Regions from separate parts of the Psychrobacillus sp. FSL K6-2836 genome, predicted to be linked through region 2. Evidence: a T-box and tRNA genes for the amino acid it is inferred to sense, from the RefSeq annotation. Region 2 holds a T-box; the other holds one or more tRNA genes.
The links. The T-box of region 2 lies ahead of MKY37_RS18700 (valine--tRNA ligase). A T-box ahead of a tRNA ligase gene usually reads a tRNA of that ligase, here a tRNA-Val.
Positions count from the first base shown of each region.

Region 1: it has a tRNA-Val gene. The T-box ahead of MKY37_RS18700 (valine--tRNA ligase) is inferred to sense a tRNA for this amino acid. The anticodon was not compared.

Region 1 covers NZ_JBBOOM010000001.1:2,421,488-2,429,007, reverse strand. Annotated here, with positions in the region: gene sigW (RNA polymerase sigma factor SigW) at 1-363, opposite strand, end outside; gene rocF (arginase) at 585-1,484, opposite strand; gene MKY37_RS11490 (GNAT family N-acetyltransferase) at 1,555-2,145, opposite strand; tRNA gene MKY37_RS11485 (tRNA-Ala) at 2,258-2,330, opposite strand; tRNA gene MKY37_RS11480 (tRNA-Gln) at 2,357-2,431, opposite strand; tRNA gene MKY37_RS11475 (tRNA-Tyr) at 2,437-2,520, opposite strand; tRNA gene MKY37_RS11470 (tRNA-Val) at 2,541-2,616, opposite strand; tRNA gene MKY37_RS11465 (tRNA-Thr) at 2,775-2,847, opposite strand; tRNA gene MKY37_RS11460 (tRNA-Asn) at 2,861-2,935, opposite strand; rRNA gene rrf (5S ribosomal RNA) at 3,588-3,703, opposite strand; rRNA gene MKY37_RS11450 (23S ribosomal RNA) at 3,888-6,816, opposite strand; rRNA gene MKY37_RS11445 (16S ribosomal RNA) at 7,013-7,520, opposite strand, start outside.
Region 2 covers NZ_JBBOOM010000001.1:3,860,332-3,867,851, reverse strand. Annotated here, with positions in the region: gene MKY37_RS18700 (valine--tRNA ligase) at 1-1,507, opposite strand, end outside; T-box leader at 1,553-1,780, opposite strand; gene MKY37_RS18695 (hypothetical protein) at 2,006-2,596, opposite strand; gene MKY37_RS18690 (5' nucleotidase, NT5C type) at 2,660-3,244, opposite strand; gene ribD (bifunctional diaminohydroxyphosphoribosylaminopyrimidine deaminase/5-amino-6-(5-phosphoribosylamino)uracil reductase RibD) at 3,271-4,362, opposite strand; gene MKY37_RS18680 (GTP cyclohydrolase II) at 4,355-5,113, opposite strand; gene hemL (glutamate-1-semialdehyde 2,1-aminomutase) at 5,265-6,560, opposite strand; gene hemB (porphobilinogen synthase) at 6,560-7,520, opposite strand, start outside.

The sequences.
Region 1 (7,520 bases), 1.4 Mb from region 2:
GAGTTCTTCTTCTGGAAGTTCATCAGTCGCTGCTATTTGCGAATACATATCAAGTCCTTCTGTACCCCTAACTTCCGCATCTAAATAGTAATCCGGCTTCTTTTTCCGAATACGATCAATACATAAATTTGTTGCAATTCGATACAGCCAAGTTGAAAACTTTCTTTTTTGATCAAATGTATGAATATTAATAAAAGCACGGACAAACGCTTCCTGAGCTATATCCTCTGCCTCATGACGGTTACCAAGCATCCTATAACATATTTGATATAACCTATGCTGATACAGGTCGACAATCTCCGCGAATGCGTCTTTATCGCCCTTTAATATTTGCTTTATTCGTTTATTCACTAACGCATCCATCGTGTAATTTCGCCCCCGCTCCATGCGGCTGTCTTACCTATACGTATGAAGGTATCAACAGGTTTCATTTTTTTTATATCTTAATATTATCAAACATTTCCATCTTTGTGTGGATTATCAAAAAGAAAAAAGCAGACTGCATGTCCGCTTTTTCTTATCAGAGATATACCTTACCTGTTTTAACGTTCTATTTTGAGCACTACTAGTTACAATAAAAATTTTTATACAAGACTTTCCCCTAATAGTGACCCCATTAATCCTACCGCTACATCAGCCGTTTTATTTTTTTCATCGAGAATTGGATTTACTTCTACGAATTCAGCTGAAGTAACCATCTCTGAAGCATATAGCATTTCCATCGCTAAATGACTTTCTCTGTATGTAATGCCTCCAGCTACTGGAGTTCCTACCCCAGGTGTATATAAAGGATCTAAACCATCTAAATCGAGTGAAAGATGAACCCCATCAACTTTACGATCCTTAAAATACTGAATTGTTTGAGTCATTACTTCCGACATTCCAAGCTTGTCAATTTCATGCATGGAGAATACTTTAATCCCTTTTTCTCTAATAAGATCACGTTCTCCCGGATCAACTGAACGAGCACCAATAATCACAACATTCTCTGGTTTAATCTTTGGAGCAAAATCTCGAATATTCACGAGCGCTTCATGACCTAAGCCAATACTTACAGCAAGTGGCATCCCATGGATATTTCCAGAAGGAGATGTTTCGGCTGTATTTAAGTCTGCATGAGCATCATACCAAATAACTCCTAGATTATCATAACGATCTGCTAACCCTGCAAGTGTACCTATAGCAATACTATGATCACCACCAAGTACTATCGGAAAATTACCTTCACCAATAATATCGTGAACTCGATTAGCAAGTATTGTATTCGCTGCAACTACTTCTTCTAGATTACGTAATTTAGTATTTTGAGATGTCTCTCTTCTTCCAATCGCAATATCCCCAACATCATCTACTGAGTGCCCAAGCTCTTGAAGTCTTTCTACTACGCCCGCATACCGTATTGCACTTGGTCCCATATCGACGCCTCGTCTATTTTGACCCAGGTCCATTGGAACCCCTATAATTGAAATGTTTAATTTACTCATTATTTTATACCCCCTTAAGTTGTTACTTCCATTGTAAATGCTAAATGGTGTTTGGCTCAACCAAGCATAATTACGAATATTTATTCATTAATTGAACAAGCTTGTATTTCACTTCCGACCATTCACTTTCAATGATTGAGTATACAACCGCATTTCGAGCAGAGCCGTTAGATCGTATTCGTTCATTACGCAGTATACCCTCTTTTTTACCGCCAATTCGTTCGATTGCCCTTTGAGAAGACAGATTCAATTCATCTGTTTTAAACTGAACTCGAATCATACCTATTTGCTCAAAGCAATACTTTAACAGTAAGTACTTACATGTTGTATTTACGTGCGTACGCTGATATTGTTTCCCATAGAAAGTAGAGCCTATCTCGCAGCTATAATTTGTCTGATCCACCCCATAAATACGAGTGGTGCCCATAATTTCTTTCGTATCTGTATTTACTACTACAAATGCCAAAGCAGTTTTTGCCACATTCATTTGATAAATTCCAGCATTCAGCCATTGTTCTAGCTGTTCTTTGCTTTCAATCTTATTTAACATATATTCAAATATCTCCGGTTCATACAATTTCCACAATAGTTCATAATCCGAAACTAGTATTGGACGTAAAGTCACATCCCCATAAGTTAATATCTCACTCAAAACAGCCACCTCACTTTTTTTATTTCATCATAAAGGAAACTACGCTATATTGAAAAGTATTTTTTCTTGCAAAAAAAAACTCTTTCAACTATGGGTTGAAAGAGTTTTACTATAATATTTATGGAGCCTAGCGGGATCGAACCGCTGACCTCCTGCGTGCAAGGCAGGCGCTCTCCCAGCTGAGCTAAGGCCCCATGTAATTTTTATATCAGAATACGGTTGGCTGGGGTACCTGGATTCGAACCAGGGCATGATGGAATCAAAATCCATTGCCTTACCGCTTGGCTATACCCCAATAACTGGTGGAGGGGGACGGATTCGAACCGCCGAACCCTAAGGAGCGGATTTACAGTCCGCCGCGTTTAGCCACTTCGCTACCCCTCCAAAGCTAAATTTAAATATAATGGTGGAGGATGACGGGCTCGAACCGCCGACCCTCTGCTTGTAAGGCAGATGCTCTCCCAGCTGAGCTAATCCTCCTGGGTTTAAAAAATACTAGTACACTATAGTTTTCCATCTTGAACTACTATTATTCATTCAGATAAAAATACTGCTTGTTTATGTCAAAACCAGACAAGAACTATAATATCATATATCTGACATTAGGACAAGTTTTTTCCTTAAATAAATTGTAGTGAAGCTTCCAACCGGATTTGAACCGGTGACCTCTTCCTTACCATGGAAGCACTCTACCTACTGAGCTATGGAAGCAAAGACAAAAAAATGGCTCCGAAGGTAGGACTCGAACCTACGACCGATCGATTAACAGTCGATTGCTCTACCACTGAGCTACTTCGGAACGTTTATCTATTTAAAGTACAAATATAATTATAGCAACTCTTTTTAAAATTTCAAGTCTGTATTTAAAGAATTGATAAAAAGTATTCTTTTATAGCTTATATCCCTATTTTACGGCAAGAGAATTCTCCTATTGGGAAATGAATTTACACAATCATGCCTATCATCGTGTGTTATACAACGTCTTCACTAATTACAAGAGACTATACTTATTCATAACTAGACCAATGTGAAGGTAGTAAAAAGAATATTCTTTTTTGATATTTAAAGTAACATTTATATCCAGCCATTTTTGACTATCTATGTACTCAAATCCATACAAAAAGTCGATACCGAGATCTCTCGGTATCGACTTTTCTTTGGTGCCCAGCGACGTCCTACTCTCACAGGAGGAGACCCCCAACTACCATCGGCGCAAGAGCTTTACTTCTGTGGCCGGGGCTGCGAAAGCAGAGGGGCGGCAGATTTTTTTGTCAGCCGCACTCGTTCAATTATCGCGTATGTTATACGCTCCGAGTCTCTCTCACTTGCTTCCTTGAACTCTTTGCCCCTCTACTTTCTCGCATACTTTCTTATAGAGATAGACTACCTACGGCTTATTTTTTAACACAAAAAAGCCGCTACCAATTACTCGGTAACGACTTTTCTTTGGTGCCCAGCGACGTCCTACTCTCACAGGGGGAGACCCCCAACTACCATCGGCGCTGAAGAGCTTAACTTCCGTGTTCGGTATGGGAACGGGTGTGACCTCTTCGCCATCATCACTAGACTCATTCGGCTTTCAATATACGGCGCATTGCGTTGTCAACTTCATTCGATCCGTCAGTCACGTACGTTAGTACGTTCCTTCTTTCTCTCACTTGTTTCCTAGCACTGCTTGTATCTTGAAACCCTCATATATAGAGTGTTTGTTCACTCAAAACTGGATAAACGACATTGGAACTGAAACAAATTTGGTTAAGTCCTCGATCGATTAGTATTCGTCAGCTGCACGTGTCGCCACGCTTCCACCCCGAACCTATCTACCTCATCGTCTTTGAGGGATCTTACTTACTTGCGTAATGGGAAATCTCATCTTGAGGGGGGCTTCGTGCTTAGATGCTTTCAGCACTTATCCCGTCCACACATAGCTACCCAGCGATGCTCTTGGCAGAACAACTGGTACACCAGCGGTGTGTCCATCCCGGTCCTCTCGTACTAAGGACAGCTCCTCTCAAATTTCCTACGCCCACGACGGATAGGGACCGAACTGTCTCACGACGTTCTGAACCCAGCTCGCGTACCGCTTTAATGGGCGAACAGCCCAACCCTTGGGACCGACTACAGCCCCAGGATGCGATGAGCCGACATCGAGGTGCCAAACCTCCCCGTCGATGTGGACTCTTGGGGGAGATAAGCCTGTTATCCCCGGGGTAGCTTTTATCCGTTGAGCGATGGCCCTTCCATGCGGAACCACCGGATCACTAAGCCCGTCTTTCGACCCTGCTCGACTTGTAGGTCTCGCAGTCAAGCTCCCTTCTGCCTTTACACTCTTCGAATGATTTCCAACCATTCTGAGGGAACCTTTGGGCGCCTCCGTTACACTTTAGGAGGCGACCGCCCCAGTCAAACTACCCGCCTGACACTGTCTCCTACCCGGGTTACGGGTATGGGTTAGAATTTCAATACAACCAGGGCAGTATCCCACCGACGCCTCCTCCGAAGCTGGCGCTCCGGGCTCTATGGCTCCTGCCTATCCTGTACAAGTTGCACCAAAATTCAATATCAAGCTATAGTAAAGCTCCACGGGGTCTTTCCGTCCTGTCGCGGGTAACCTGCATCTTCACAGGTACTATAATTTCACCGAGTCTCTCGTTGAGACAGTGCCCAGATCGTTACGCCTTTCGTGCGGGTCGGAACTTACCCGACAAGGAATTTCGCTACCTTAGGACCGTTATAGTTACGGCCGCCGTTTACTGGGGCTTCAATTCGCACCTTCGCTTGCGCTAAGCACTCCTCTTAACCTTCCAGCACCGGGCAGGCGTCAGCCCCTATACTTCACCTTACGGTTTTGCAGAGACCTGTGTTTTTGCTAAACAGTCGCCTGGGCCTATTCACTGCGGCTCTTCAAGGCTATTCACCCTAAAGAGCACCCCTTCTCCCGAAGTTACGGGGTCATTTTGCCGAGTTCCTTAACGAGAGTTCTCTCGCTCACCTTAGGATTCTCTCCTCGACTACCTGTGTCGGTTTGCGGTACGGGCACCTATCACCTCGCTAGAGGCTTTTCTTGGCAGTGTGAAATCAGGAACTCCGGACATACGTCCTCGCCATCACAGCTCAATGTTATAGAATGCGGATTTGCCTACATTCACACCTTACTGCTTGGACATGCATAACCAACAGCATGCTTACCCTATCCTTCTGCGTCCCCCCATTACTCAAACGGTGGTTTGGTGGTACAGGAATATCAACCTGTTATCCATCGCCTACGCCTATCGGCCTCGGCTTAGGTCCCGACTAACCCTGAGCGGACGAGCCTTCCTCAGGAAACCTTAGTCATACGGTGGACGGGATTCTCACCCGTCTTTCGCTACTCATACCGGCATTCTCACTTCTAAGCGCTCCACCAGTCCTTCCGGTCTGACTTCAACGCCCTTAGAACGCTCTCCTACCACTGATACCAAAGGTATCAATCCACAGCTTCGGTGATTTGTTTAGCCCCGATACATTTTCGGCGCAGCGTCACTCGACCAGTGAGCTATTACGCACTCTTTAAATGATGGCTGCTTCTAAGCCAACATCCTGGTTGTCTAAGCAACGCCACATCCTTTTCCACTTAACAAATACTTTGGGACCTTAGCTGGTGGTCTGGGCTGTTTCCCTCTTGACTACGGATCTTATCACTCGCAGTCTGACTCCCAAACATAAATCATTGGCATTCGGAGTTTGTCTGAATTCGGTAACCCGGGATGGGCCCCTAGTCCAAACAGTGCTCTACCTCCAAGATTCTAACGTTTGAGGCTAGCCCTAAAGCTATTTCGGAGAGAACCAGCTATCTCCAGGTTCGATTGGAATTTCTCCGCTACCCACACCTCATCCCCGCACTTTTCAACGTGCGTGGGTTCGGACCTCCAGTAAGTGTTACCTTACCTTCATCCTGGACATGGGTAGATCACCTGGTTTCGGGTCTACGACCACATACTCATTCGCCCTATTCAGACTCGCTTTCGCTGCGGCTCCGTCTTCTCAACTTAACCTTGCATGTAATCGTAACTCGCCGGTTCATTCTACAAAAGGCACGCTATCACCCATTAACGGGCTCTAACTACTTGTAGGCACACGGTTTCAGGATCTATTTCACTCCCCTTCCGGGGTGCTTTTCACCTTTCCCTCACGGTACTGGTTCACTATCGGTCACTAGGTAGTATTTAGCCTTGGGAGATGGTCCTCCCGGATTCCGACGGAATTTCACGTGTTCCGCCGTACTCAGGATACACTCAAGAGAGAATGAATTTTGGACTACGGGGCTTTTACCCTATCCTGCGGACCTTTCCAGATCGCTTCGTCTAACTCATTCCTTTGTAACTCTATGTAGAGTGTCCTACAACCCCAAGAGGCAAGCCTCTTGGTTTGGGCTATTCCCGTTTCGCTCGCCGCTACTCAGGGAATCGATTTTTCTTTCTCTTCCTCCAGGTACTTAGATGTTTCAGTTCCCTGGGTGTGTCTCAGATGCGCTATGTATTCACGCAAATGTACTGCTCCATTACGAACAGTGGGTTTCCCCATTCGGAAATCTCCGGATCAAAGCTCACTTACAGCTCCCCGAAGCATATCGGTGTTAGTGCCGTCCTTCGTCGACTCCTAGTGCCAAGGCATTCACCGTGCGCCCTTATTAACTTAACCTAAAAGTTAAAAAGTCTTACACGTCATGATTACGTAAATAATCACAACAGAATTTCTTGTTGTTTATTGTTTCAATGTCGTTTTATCCAGTTTTCAAAGAACAAGCGTTGAATCTTCATATAAAAATGAACATTCAAAACTGAACTGCAAAACGTTAAGATACAGATAAAGATCTGTATTCCGATATTATCCTTAGAAAGGAGGTGATCCAGCCGCACCTTCCGATACGGCTACCTTGTTACGACTTCACCCCAATCATCTGTCCCACCTTCGGCGGCTGGCTCCCGTAAGGGTTACCCCACCGACTTCGGGTGTTACAAACTCTCGTGGTGTGACGGGCGGTGTGTACAAGGCCCGGGAACGTATTCACCGTGGCATGCTGATCCACGATTACTAGCGATTCCGGCTTCATGTAGGCGAGTTGCAGCCTACAATCCGAACTGAGAACGGTTTTATGGGATTTGCTCACCCTCGCGGGGTTGCGACCCTCTGTACCGTCCATTGTAGCACGTGTGTAGCCCAGGTCATAAGGGGCATGATGATTTGACGTCATCCCCACCTTCCTCCGGTTTATCACCGGCAGTCACCTTAGAGTGCCCAACTGAATGCTGGCAACTAAGATCAAGGGTTGCGCTCGTTGCGGGACTTAACCCAACATCTCACGACACGAGCTGACGACAACCATGCACCACCTGTCACCGCTG
Region 2 (7,520 bases):
TAAACTCAATACCTTGGAAAATCATGCGAGATACCCAGAAAGTTAAAATATCATATCCAGTTGCAAGTGTATTTGTTGGATAATATTTTTTAAACTCTTCGTTTTCTGCATCTGGCCAGCCTAGTGTTGAAAACGGCCATAGTGCAGAGGAGAACCAAGTATCTAAAACATCGTTATCCTGATTCCAATTTTCCGCATCTGCAGGAGCTTCATGGCCAACATATACTTCACCAGTTTCTTTGTGATACCATGCAGGAATACGGTGCCCCCACCATAATTGGCGAGAAATACACCAGTCATGAATGTTTTCCATCCAGTGTAAATATTGTTTTTCAAAACGATCTGGAACAAAGTTTACTTTTTCTTCTGTAGCTTGAAGTTTTATCGTTTCTTCCGCAAGTGGCTTCATTTTTACGAACCATTGTAAAGACAAATATGGCTCTACCACTGCTCCACTACGTTCAGAATGCCCTACAGAATGCATATGCTCTTCAATTTTAAATAGAATACCTGCATCTTGTAAATCTTTTACGATTTGTTTACGGCATTCAAAACGATCCATGCCATCATAGGATGCAGCGTTTTTATTCATCGTTCCGTCTTCATTCATCACTAGAATACGTTGCAGGTTATGACGGTTTCCAATTTCAAAGTCATTTGGGTCATGTGCCGGTGTAATTTTAACTGCTCCACTTCCAAATTCCATATCTACGTAATCATCACCAACAATCGGGATTTCTCGACCAATAATCGGAAGCTTTACTGTTTTTCCGATTAAATGCTTGTAACGATCATCCTCTGGATGTACTGCAACTGCCGTATCACCCAGCATTGTTTCTGGTCTTGTGGTTGCAACATCGATAGAACCAGTACCATCTGCAAGTGGGTAATGCATATGATAGAATGCACCCTGTACATCTTTGTGAATTACTTCAATATCTGAAAGAGCTGTTTTAGTTGCTGGATCCCAGTTGATAATGTATTCGCCACGGTAGATCAAACCTTTGTTGTATAGCTTTACGAATACTTCCTTAACTGCATTTGATAATCCTTCATCTAAAGTGAAGCGCTCGCGTGAGTAATCTAAGCCAAGTCCAAGTTTTGCCCATTGTGCACGAATATGACCAGCATATTCTTCTTTCCACTTCCATGTTTCTTCGACAAATTTTTCGCGACCTAAATCATATCGTGTGATGTTTTCAGAACGTAGTTTTTCCTCTACTTTTGCTTGTGTTGCGATACCTGCATGGTCCATACCTGGCAGCCATAACGCATCATATCCTTGCATACGTTTCATGCGAATAATAATATCTTGTAATGTAGTATCCCACGCATGACCTAAATGTAGTTTACCCGTTACATTTGGAGGTGGAATTACGATTGTATAAGGTTCTTTATCGCTTTCTGGATGAGCTTCGAAGTATTTTCCTTCTAGCCACCATTCATACCGACCCTTTTCAATCGACTGCGGATCATACTTTGTGGACATCGTTGTTTCGTTTGTCATTGTCTGTTCCTCCTAAAAAAGAATATAAAAAAACTCCTATCGTCATTAAAGGACGAAGGAGTTTGTTCGCGGTACCACCTTTATTCGCGAATGCTAATAAAACGCATCACGCTCTCAATTCGATAACGGCTTCAAACCGGCATTTGCTACTCTAGGTTCACAAATACTGCTCGTGGGCTACCTTCAAATGGTGGTTAACAGAAACATTTCAGCAAATTGTTTCCTTTCTTTTGAAAACCAAATCATTTTACTCTTCCCATTCATCGCATCACTATTTACATTGTTCCTATTGTAAAGGATTTTATTATATGTCGTCAAGTCTAGTATGGTGAAAGGAGAAATACAATGAGAAAAGGATATAATCCATATCTGTTGCCTGAATGGTTACGTAAAACACGTTTCTACTGTAAGCATATAAGTATTCCTATTTGTGGTTTTCAATTAATACGTGTACTAATTGTGCCTACCACTTGGGATTTCCTCTTGTTGGTACTATTACTACTCATCTGCTTTTTGTTTTACAAAAACATTATTTGAGGGGAATGAAAGCTTCGAGTACCCATCATCTAAATCCAATATAAATTGGAGTTCAAATTCATCGCCTTTAGGATTTTTCACTTCCATTGGCTCAGCAGGATTTGGACTTTCTAATTCTATAAGAGGTTCAACTGGTTCAGGTTCTGGAGCTTCCTCGTAATCACAGTGTACTGTCCATCCTACTTCAATAGCCATTTCCGGTGTTGGTTTCGAGTTAATATGGTTCACATGAACTGTAGGCTTGGAACCTTCTTTTAATTTGTCTCTACCAATCTCAATACTCATTGGTACAGCATACTCGAAATAACCGACCTCACCTTGCAAATCTAAATCTTCAATTTCCGTGAATTCGCTAGTAGCATGATGTTCTTGTTCACCTTCCTCAAACTTAACGTGGCAAGTGATGTGGTATATACCAACTACTTGGATAAAATCCTCCTTCTCAGCGACTTCGCATTGAGGAGTTACTGCTACATTTTTAATTTCCATTGGAACTCCGAAGCTTTGCGGAAATCGAAATTGTTCTTTTACATCCCATGTTCTTGTTGCCATAAGTCATCCTCCTTCTATAGGACAACTTATGAATCGAACAAAAGGGATAGAACATATTTCACCTTAGAATTGCTTTTCATGTTCGTTTTCTTCTATAATCTGTTTTAGTTCCGACCAATTCGTAAGCCTTGGAATAGTTAGATGTTGGTTATACGATTGCGTTTTTACAAATACCTGTAATGTATCATCCGTCAATGTATTTAATACATCGGGCTTGTCGTCGAAATAATAATCCAACTGTAAGTCTCGAATAATATTCACTTTAGCTTGATCTTTCATACCACAATAAAATCTCTCTTCATCGACCGGGAAACCCTGTTCAACTAGCCATTTCATCGTTTTTTCTCTGTGCTCTGCTGGTCTAGCCGTAATATAGTAAACCTCATGCCCCTGTTCCTGTAGCGTAACTAACGTTTCTACAGCATCTGAATAAGTAGGACAATTCGTGTAATATATTTGTTCCAATGTTTCATTCCACATTTTTGAACCTGCTTCATCGGACATCCCGAACAGTTCATGTATTTCTACTTTATCTAATGCATGAAACTTATCTATTGCCACTTGTTGTCCTAACTTTTCGTTATAAATATGAAAAGCATGCTCTCTTAGATTGATCAATGTATCGTCAATATCAAAACCAAATTTCATTTTTTTTATCCCTCATCTATTACACCTTATTTGTAAGTTGGATAGCCAACAAACTTAAAGTCTTTTCCTATTTTTTGAATATCCGTATCAACTAGCTCAACCGCATCACTCATTAAGTCGATACCGCTACCTTCCATAAATGTAGGAGCATTTTTGCCACCAATTAGTTTAGGTGCAATATAAATAACGGCTTTATCGATTAAGTGGTTCTCCAAAAACGCTGCATTAATCGTGCCCCCACCTTCAATCAATAACGAGGAGATAGAGTTTTCACCTAATAATTGAACGACTTCTTGTACATTAACATGATTAGAATCCGTTGTATGGAAAATACGAACTCCTTCATTTACAAGCTTCTCTTTTTTATCGTTATCATAATTAGCACTTGTGAAAATCCATGTTTCTGCTAAATTATCCGTAACGAGCTTTGCATCTAATGGGATCTTTAATGTGGAGTCCAGGACTATACGTATCGGATTACGTCCATTTTCAATACGAGTAGTCAGCTCGGGATTATCCTCTATAACTGTATTAACACCAACTAAAATGGCCAAATTCTCATTTCTAAGATGATGAACATCCTCACGTGCATCTGCCGATGTAATCCATTTACTATGAGCAGTGTGTGTAGCGATTTTACCATCTAGCGTTATACCTGATTTCAATGTGACAAAAGGTTTTTCCGTTACGATAAATTTATTGAATACTTCGTTCATCTTTTGAGAAGCTTGCTCTTGAATGCCTGAAATTACTTGAATTCCTGCATCTTTTAGAATTTTAACACCTCGTCCAGATACGATTGGATTTGGATCGAGCGTCGCAATAACAACCGTTTCAATACCAGCCTCTACAATTGCTTCTGCACAAGGACCTGTTCTTCCGTGATGCGAACAGGGTTCAAGTGTCACATAGATTGTAGCACCCTTGGCATGTTCCCCCGCCATTCTAATAGCATGAATTTCCGCGTGGGGCTCACCGGGTTTCATATGTGCACCTATGCCAACAATTCGATTATCATTTACGATAACTGCTCCTACTAATGGATTCGGATCTGTTTGCCCTTTCATAGCACGAGCATTTTGCAGTGCAAGATCCATGTAAAATGCATGACTAGTCATTTTGAAAAGTACCTTCTTCCTCCATATGTCCTGAGCGATTTATTTTCGTGTGTAAGTAATTCTCATTGAATTCCGACACATCCCCCCATAATGGTGTACGTCCCGCTACAGATAAACCTGCGTCCTTTAATGCTTTTACTTTTTTGGGATTATTCGTTATTAATGTAACTGGTTTCGTGCGCAATACTTTTAAAACTTCGATTGCATCACCGTAATTTCTAGAATCATCCACAAAACCAAGTTTTTCATTGGCATCCACTGTATCCGAACCATTTTCCTGTAGTATATAGGCCATTGCTTTACTGAAAAGGCCAATTCCTCTACCTTCATGGTTTGCTAAATAGAATAATGCTCCTGCCCCGTTATCAACAATCATTTGCATCGACTGTTTTAATTGGAAACCACAGTCACAACGCTTACTGCCAAAAATATCACCTGTATGGCAAATGGAATGCATGCGAATTAGTGACTCCTCTGTCTCTTTAAAATCTCCATAAACTAACACACTGGACTGTTGGTATTCCGCTAAGTTAGAGGAGGATAAATTGTTGATAATTTGACCAATATCCTCAGTATATTCATTACTATTTAACCAGCTATACCACTGGAATATAACCGTATTCCCATTTAAATTTACTGGCAAACGAATCGGTCCGACTAAATAAATCGAACTTTCATCGGTTTTAATAACTTGAATTTTATCTTTTAATACATTCACTACATCATTTGATATTTCCTTAACATTTTGCATTCCAAATCCTCATTTCTCTAAAGCATAATAGTATCTCTATATTATTCTATTTAGATTACTTTTCGTAAGTAATTATATTTTAGTAATCTTTTTATGTCAATTATCTTAGACTAAAAGAGCCCTGCAACAGTTGCAAGGCTCCAATTTCTATTTAGTTATTAGATAATTTTTCGAAAACTGTATGGAATGCTTGAATTGTTTTCTCAATATGCTCTACAGTATGTGCGCTTGATAGGAATAATCCTTCAAACTGCGAAGGTGGCAGATAAATCCCTTCCTCTGCCATGAGACGGAAATACTTAGCGAACAATTCTAGATCAGATGTTTTCGCTGTATCGAAGTTAATCACGTCTTCATTGGTTAAGAAGAAACCTATCATAGAACCAGCACGATTCACTGTATGTGGAATATTATATTTTGTTGCTGCTTCTCGGAAACCTTTTTCAAGTATATCCCCAAGCTGTATAAAGTAATCATATGATTTTTCATTTAAACGGGTTAATGTTTCATACCCAGCTGTCATCGCTAAAGGATTACCTGAAAGTGTACCTGCTTGGTATACAGGTCCAGCAGGTGCAATCATTTCCATGATTTCACGTTTCCCGCCAAATGCTCCTACAGGAAGTCCGCCGCCAATAACCTTACCTAAACAAGTTAAATCCGGTGTAATACCGAAATATCCTTGTGCACAGTTGTATCCTACTCGGAAGCCAGTCATAACCTCATCAAAGATTAATACTGTTCCGTGTTTTTCAGTTAACTCACGTAAACCTTCTAAGAATCCTTCAACTGGAGGAACAACACCCATATTACCCGCTACAGGCTCAACGATTACCGCTGCTAAGTCATCTCCAAAGTTTTCAAATACATGGCGTACGCTTTCTAAATCATTATAAGGTACTGCTATTGTGTTTTTTGCAATAGACTCAGGTACACCTGGACTATCTGGTAATCCAAGTGTCGCAACTCCAGATCCAGCCTTTATCAATAAGCTGTCTCCGTGTCCGTGATAGCTACCTTCAAATTTCAAAATTTTGTTACGTCCTGTGTAACCTCGAGCTAAACGAAGTGCGCTCATCGTTGCTTCCGTACCAGAAGAAACCATACGAACCATCTCGATAGATGGAACACGCTCCATTACTAGCTTTGCTAATTTGTTTTCGATCAATGTAGAAGCTCCGAAGCTTGTGCCTGTTTCAGCAACCTGCTGAATTGCTTTTACAACGTTTGGTTCCGTATGCCCTAAAATAAGCGGACCCCATGATAAAACATAATCAATATATTCATTACCATCGATGTCTGTTAAAATTGCGCCTTTTCCACTTTCCATGAAAATTGGATCCATATCGACTGATTTAAATGCACGTACAGGACTATTTACTCCACCTGGCATTAACTCTTTCGCTTCTGTAAATGCTTGTTTAGACTGCTCATATGATTTTGTCATTATTTTTCCTCCAACCAACGGGCAGCATCTTTAGCATGATATGTTAAGATCATATCTGCACCTGCTCGCTTCATTCCTGTTAGTGTTTCAAGCACTGTTTCTTTTTCGTTGATCCAGCCATTAATCGCTGCCGCTTTGACCATCGCATATTCTCCACTTACATTGTACGCAACAATCGGAGTAGCAAATGTATTTTTTACATCGCGAATAATATCTAAGTAAGATAATGCAGGTTTTACAATTAGGAAATCTGCACCCTCTTGTACATCGGATGAAGCTTCTCGGATTGCTTCCATACGATTCGAATAATCCATTTGGTAAGTTTTGCGATCACCGAATTTTGGTGCACCGTCTGCTGCTTCACGGAAAGGTCCGTAATATGCCGATGCATATTTTACTGCATAGGACATAATTGGCACATCTTTATATCCAGCTTCATCTAGACCAAGACGAATTGCAGCTACAAAACCATCCATCATATTTGAAGGAGCAATAATATCTGCACCGGCTTCTGCTTGACTTATCGCCGTTTTTGCTAACAAATCAAGGGAAGGATCATTTAAAATACGTTCATTTTCATCCACTACGCCACAATGCCCATGGTCTGTAAATTCACATAGACAAGTATCCGCAATTACGATCAAATGTGGATGGCGTTCTTTGATGAAGCGGATCGCTTTTTGAACAATTCCATGATCATGATATGCCCCAGAACCAACTGCATCCTTTTCAGCAGGAAGTCCGAATAATATAACCGAAGGAATTCCTAAATTTACTACTTCGTCTACTTCCTCTGCTAAACGGTCAAGAGAGAATTGGAAAACGCCAGGCATCGATGATACTTCGTTTTTAATATTCTCGCCTTCCATCACGAATATAGGATAGATGAAATCTTCCTTATGTAAATAAGTTTCCTTTACCATTGCTCGAATACCAGCTGATTGTCTTAAACGACGATGA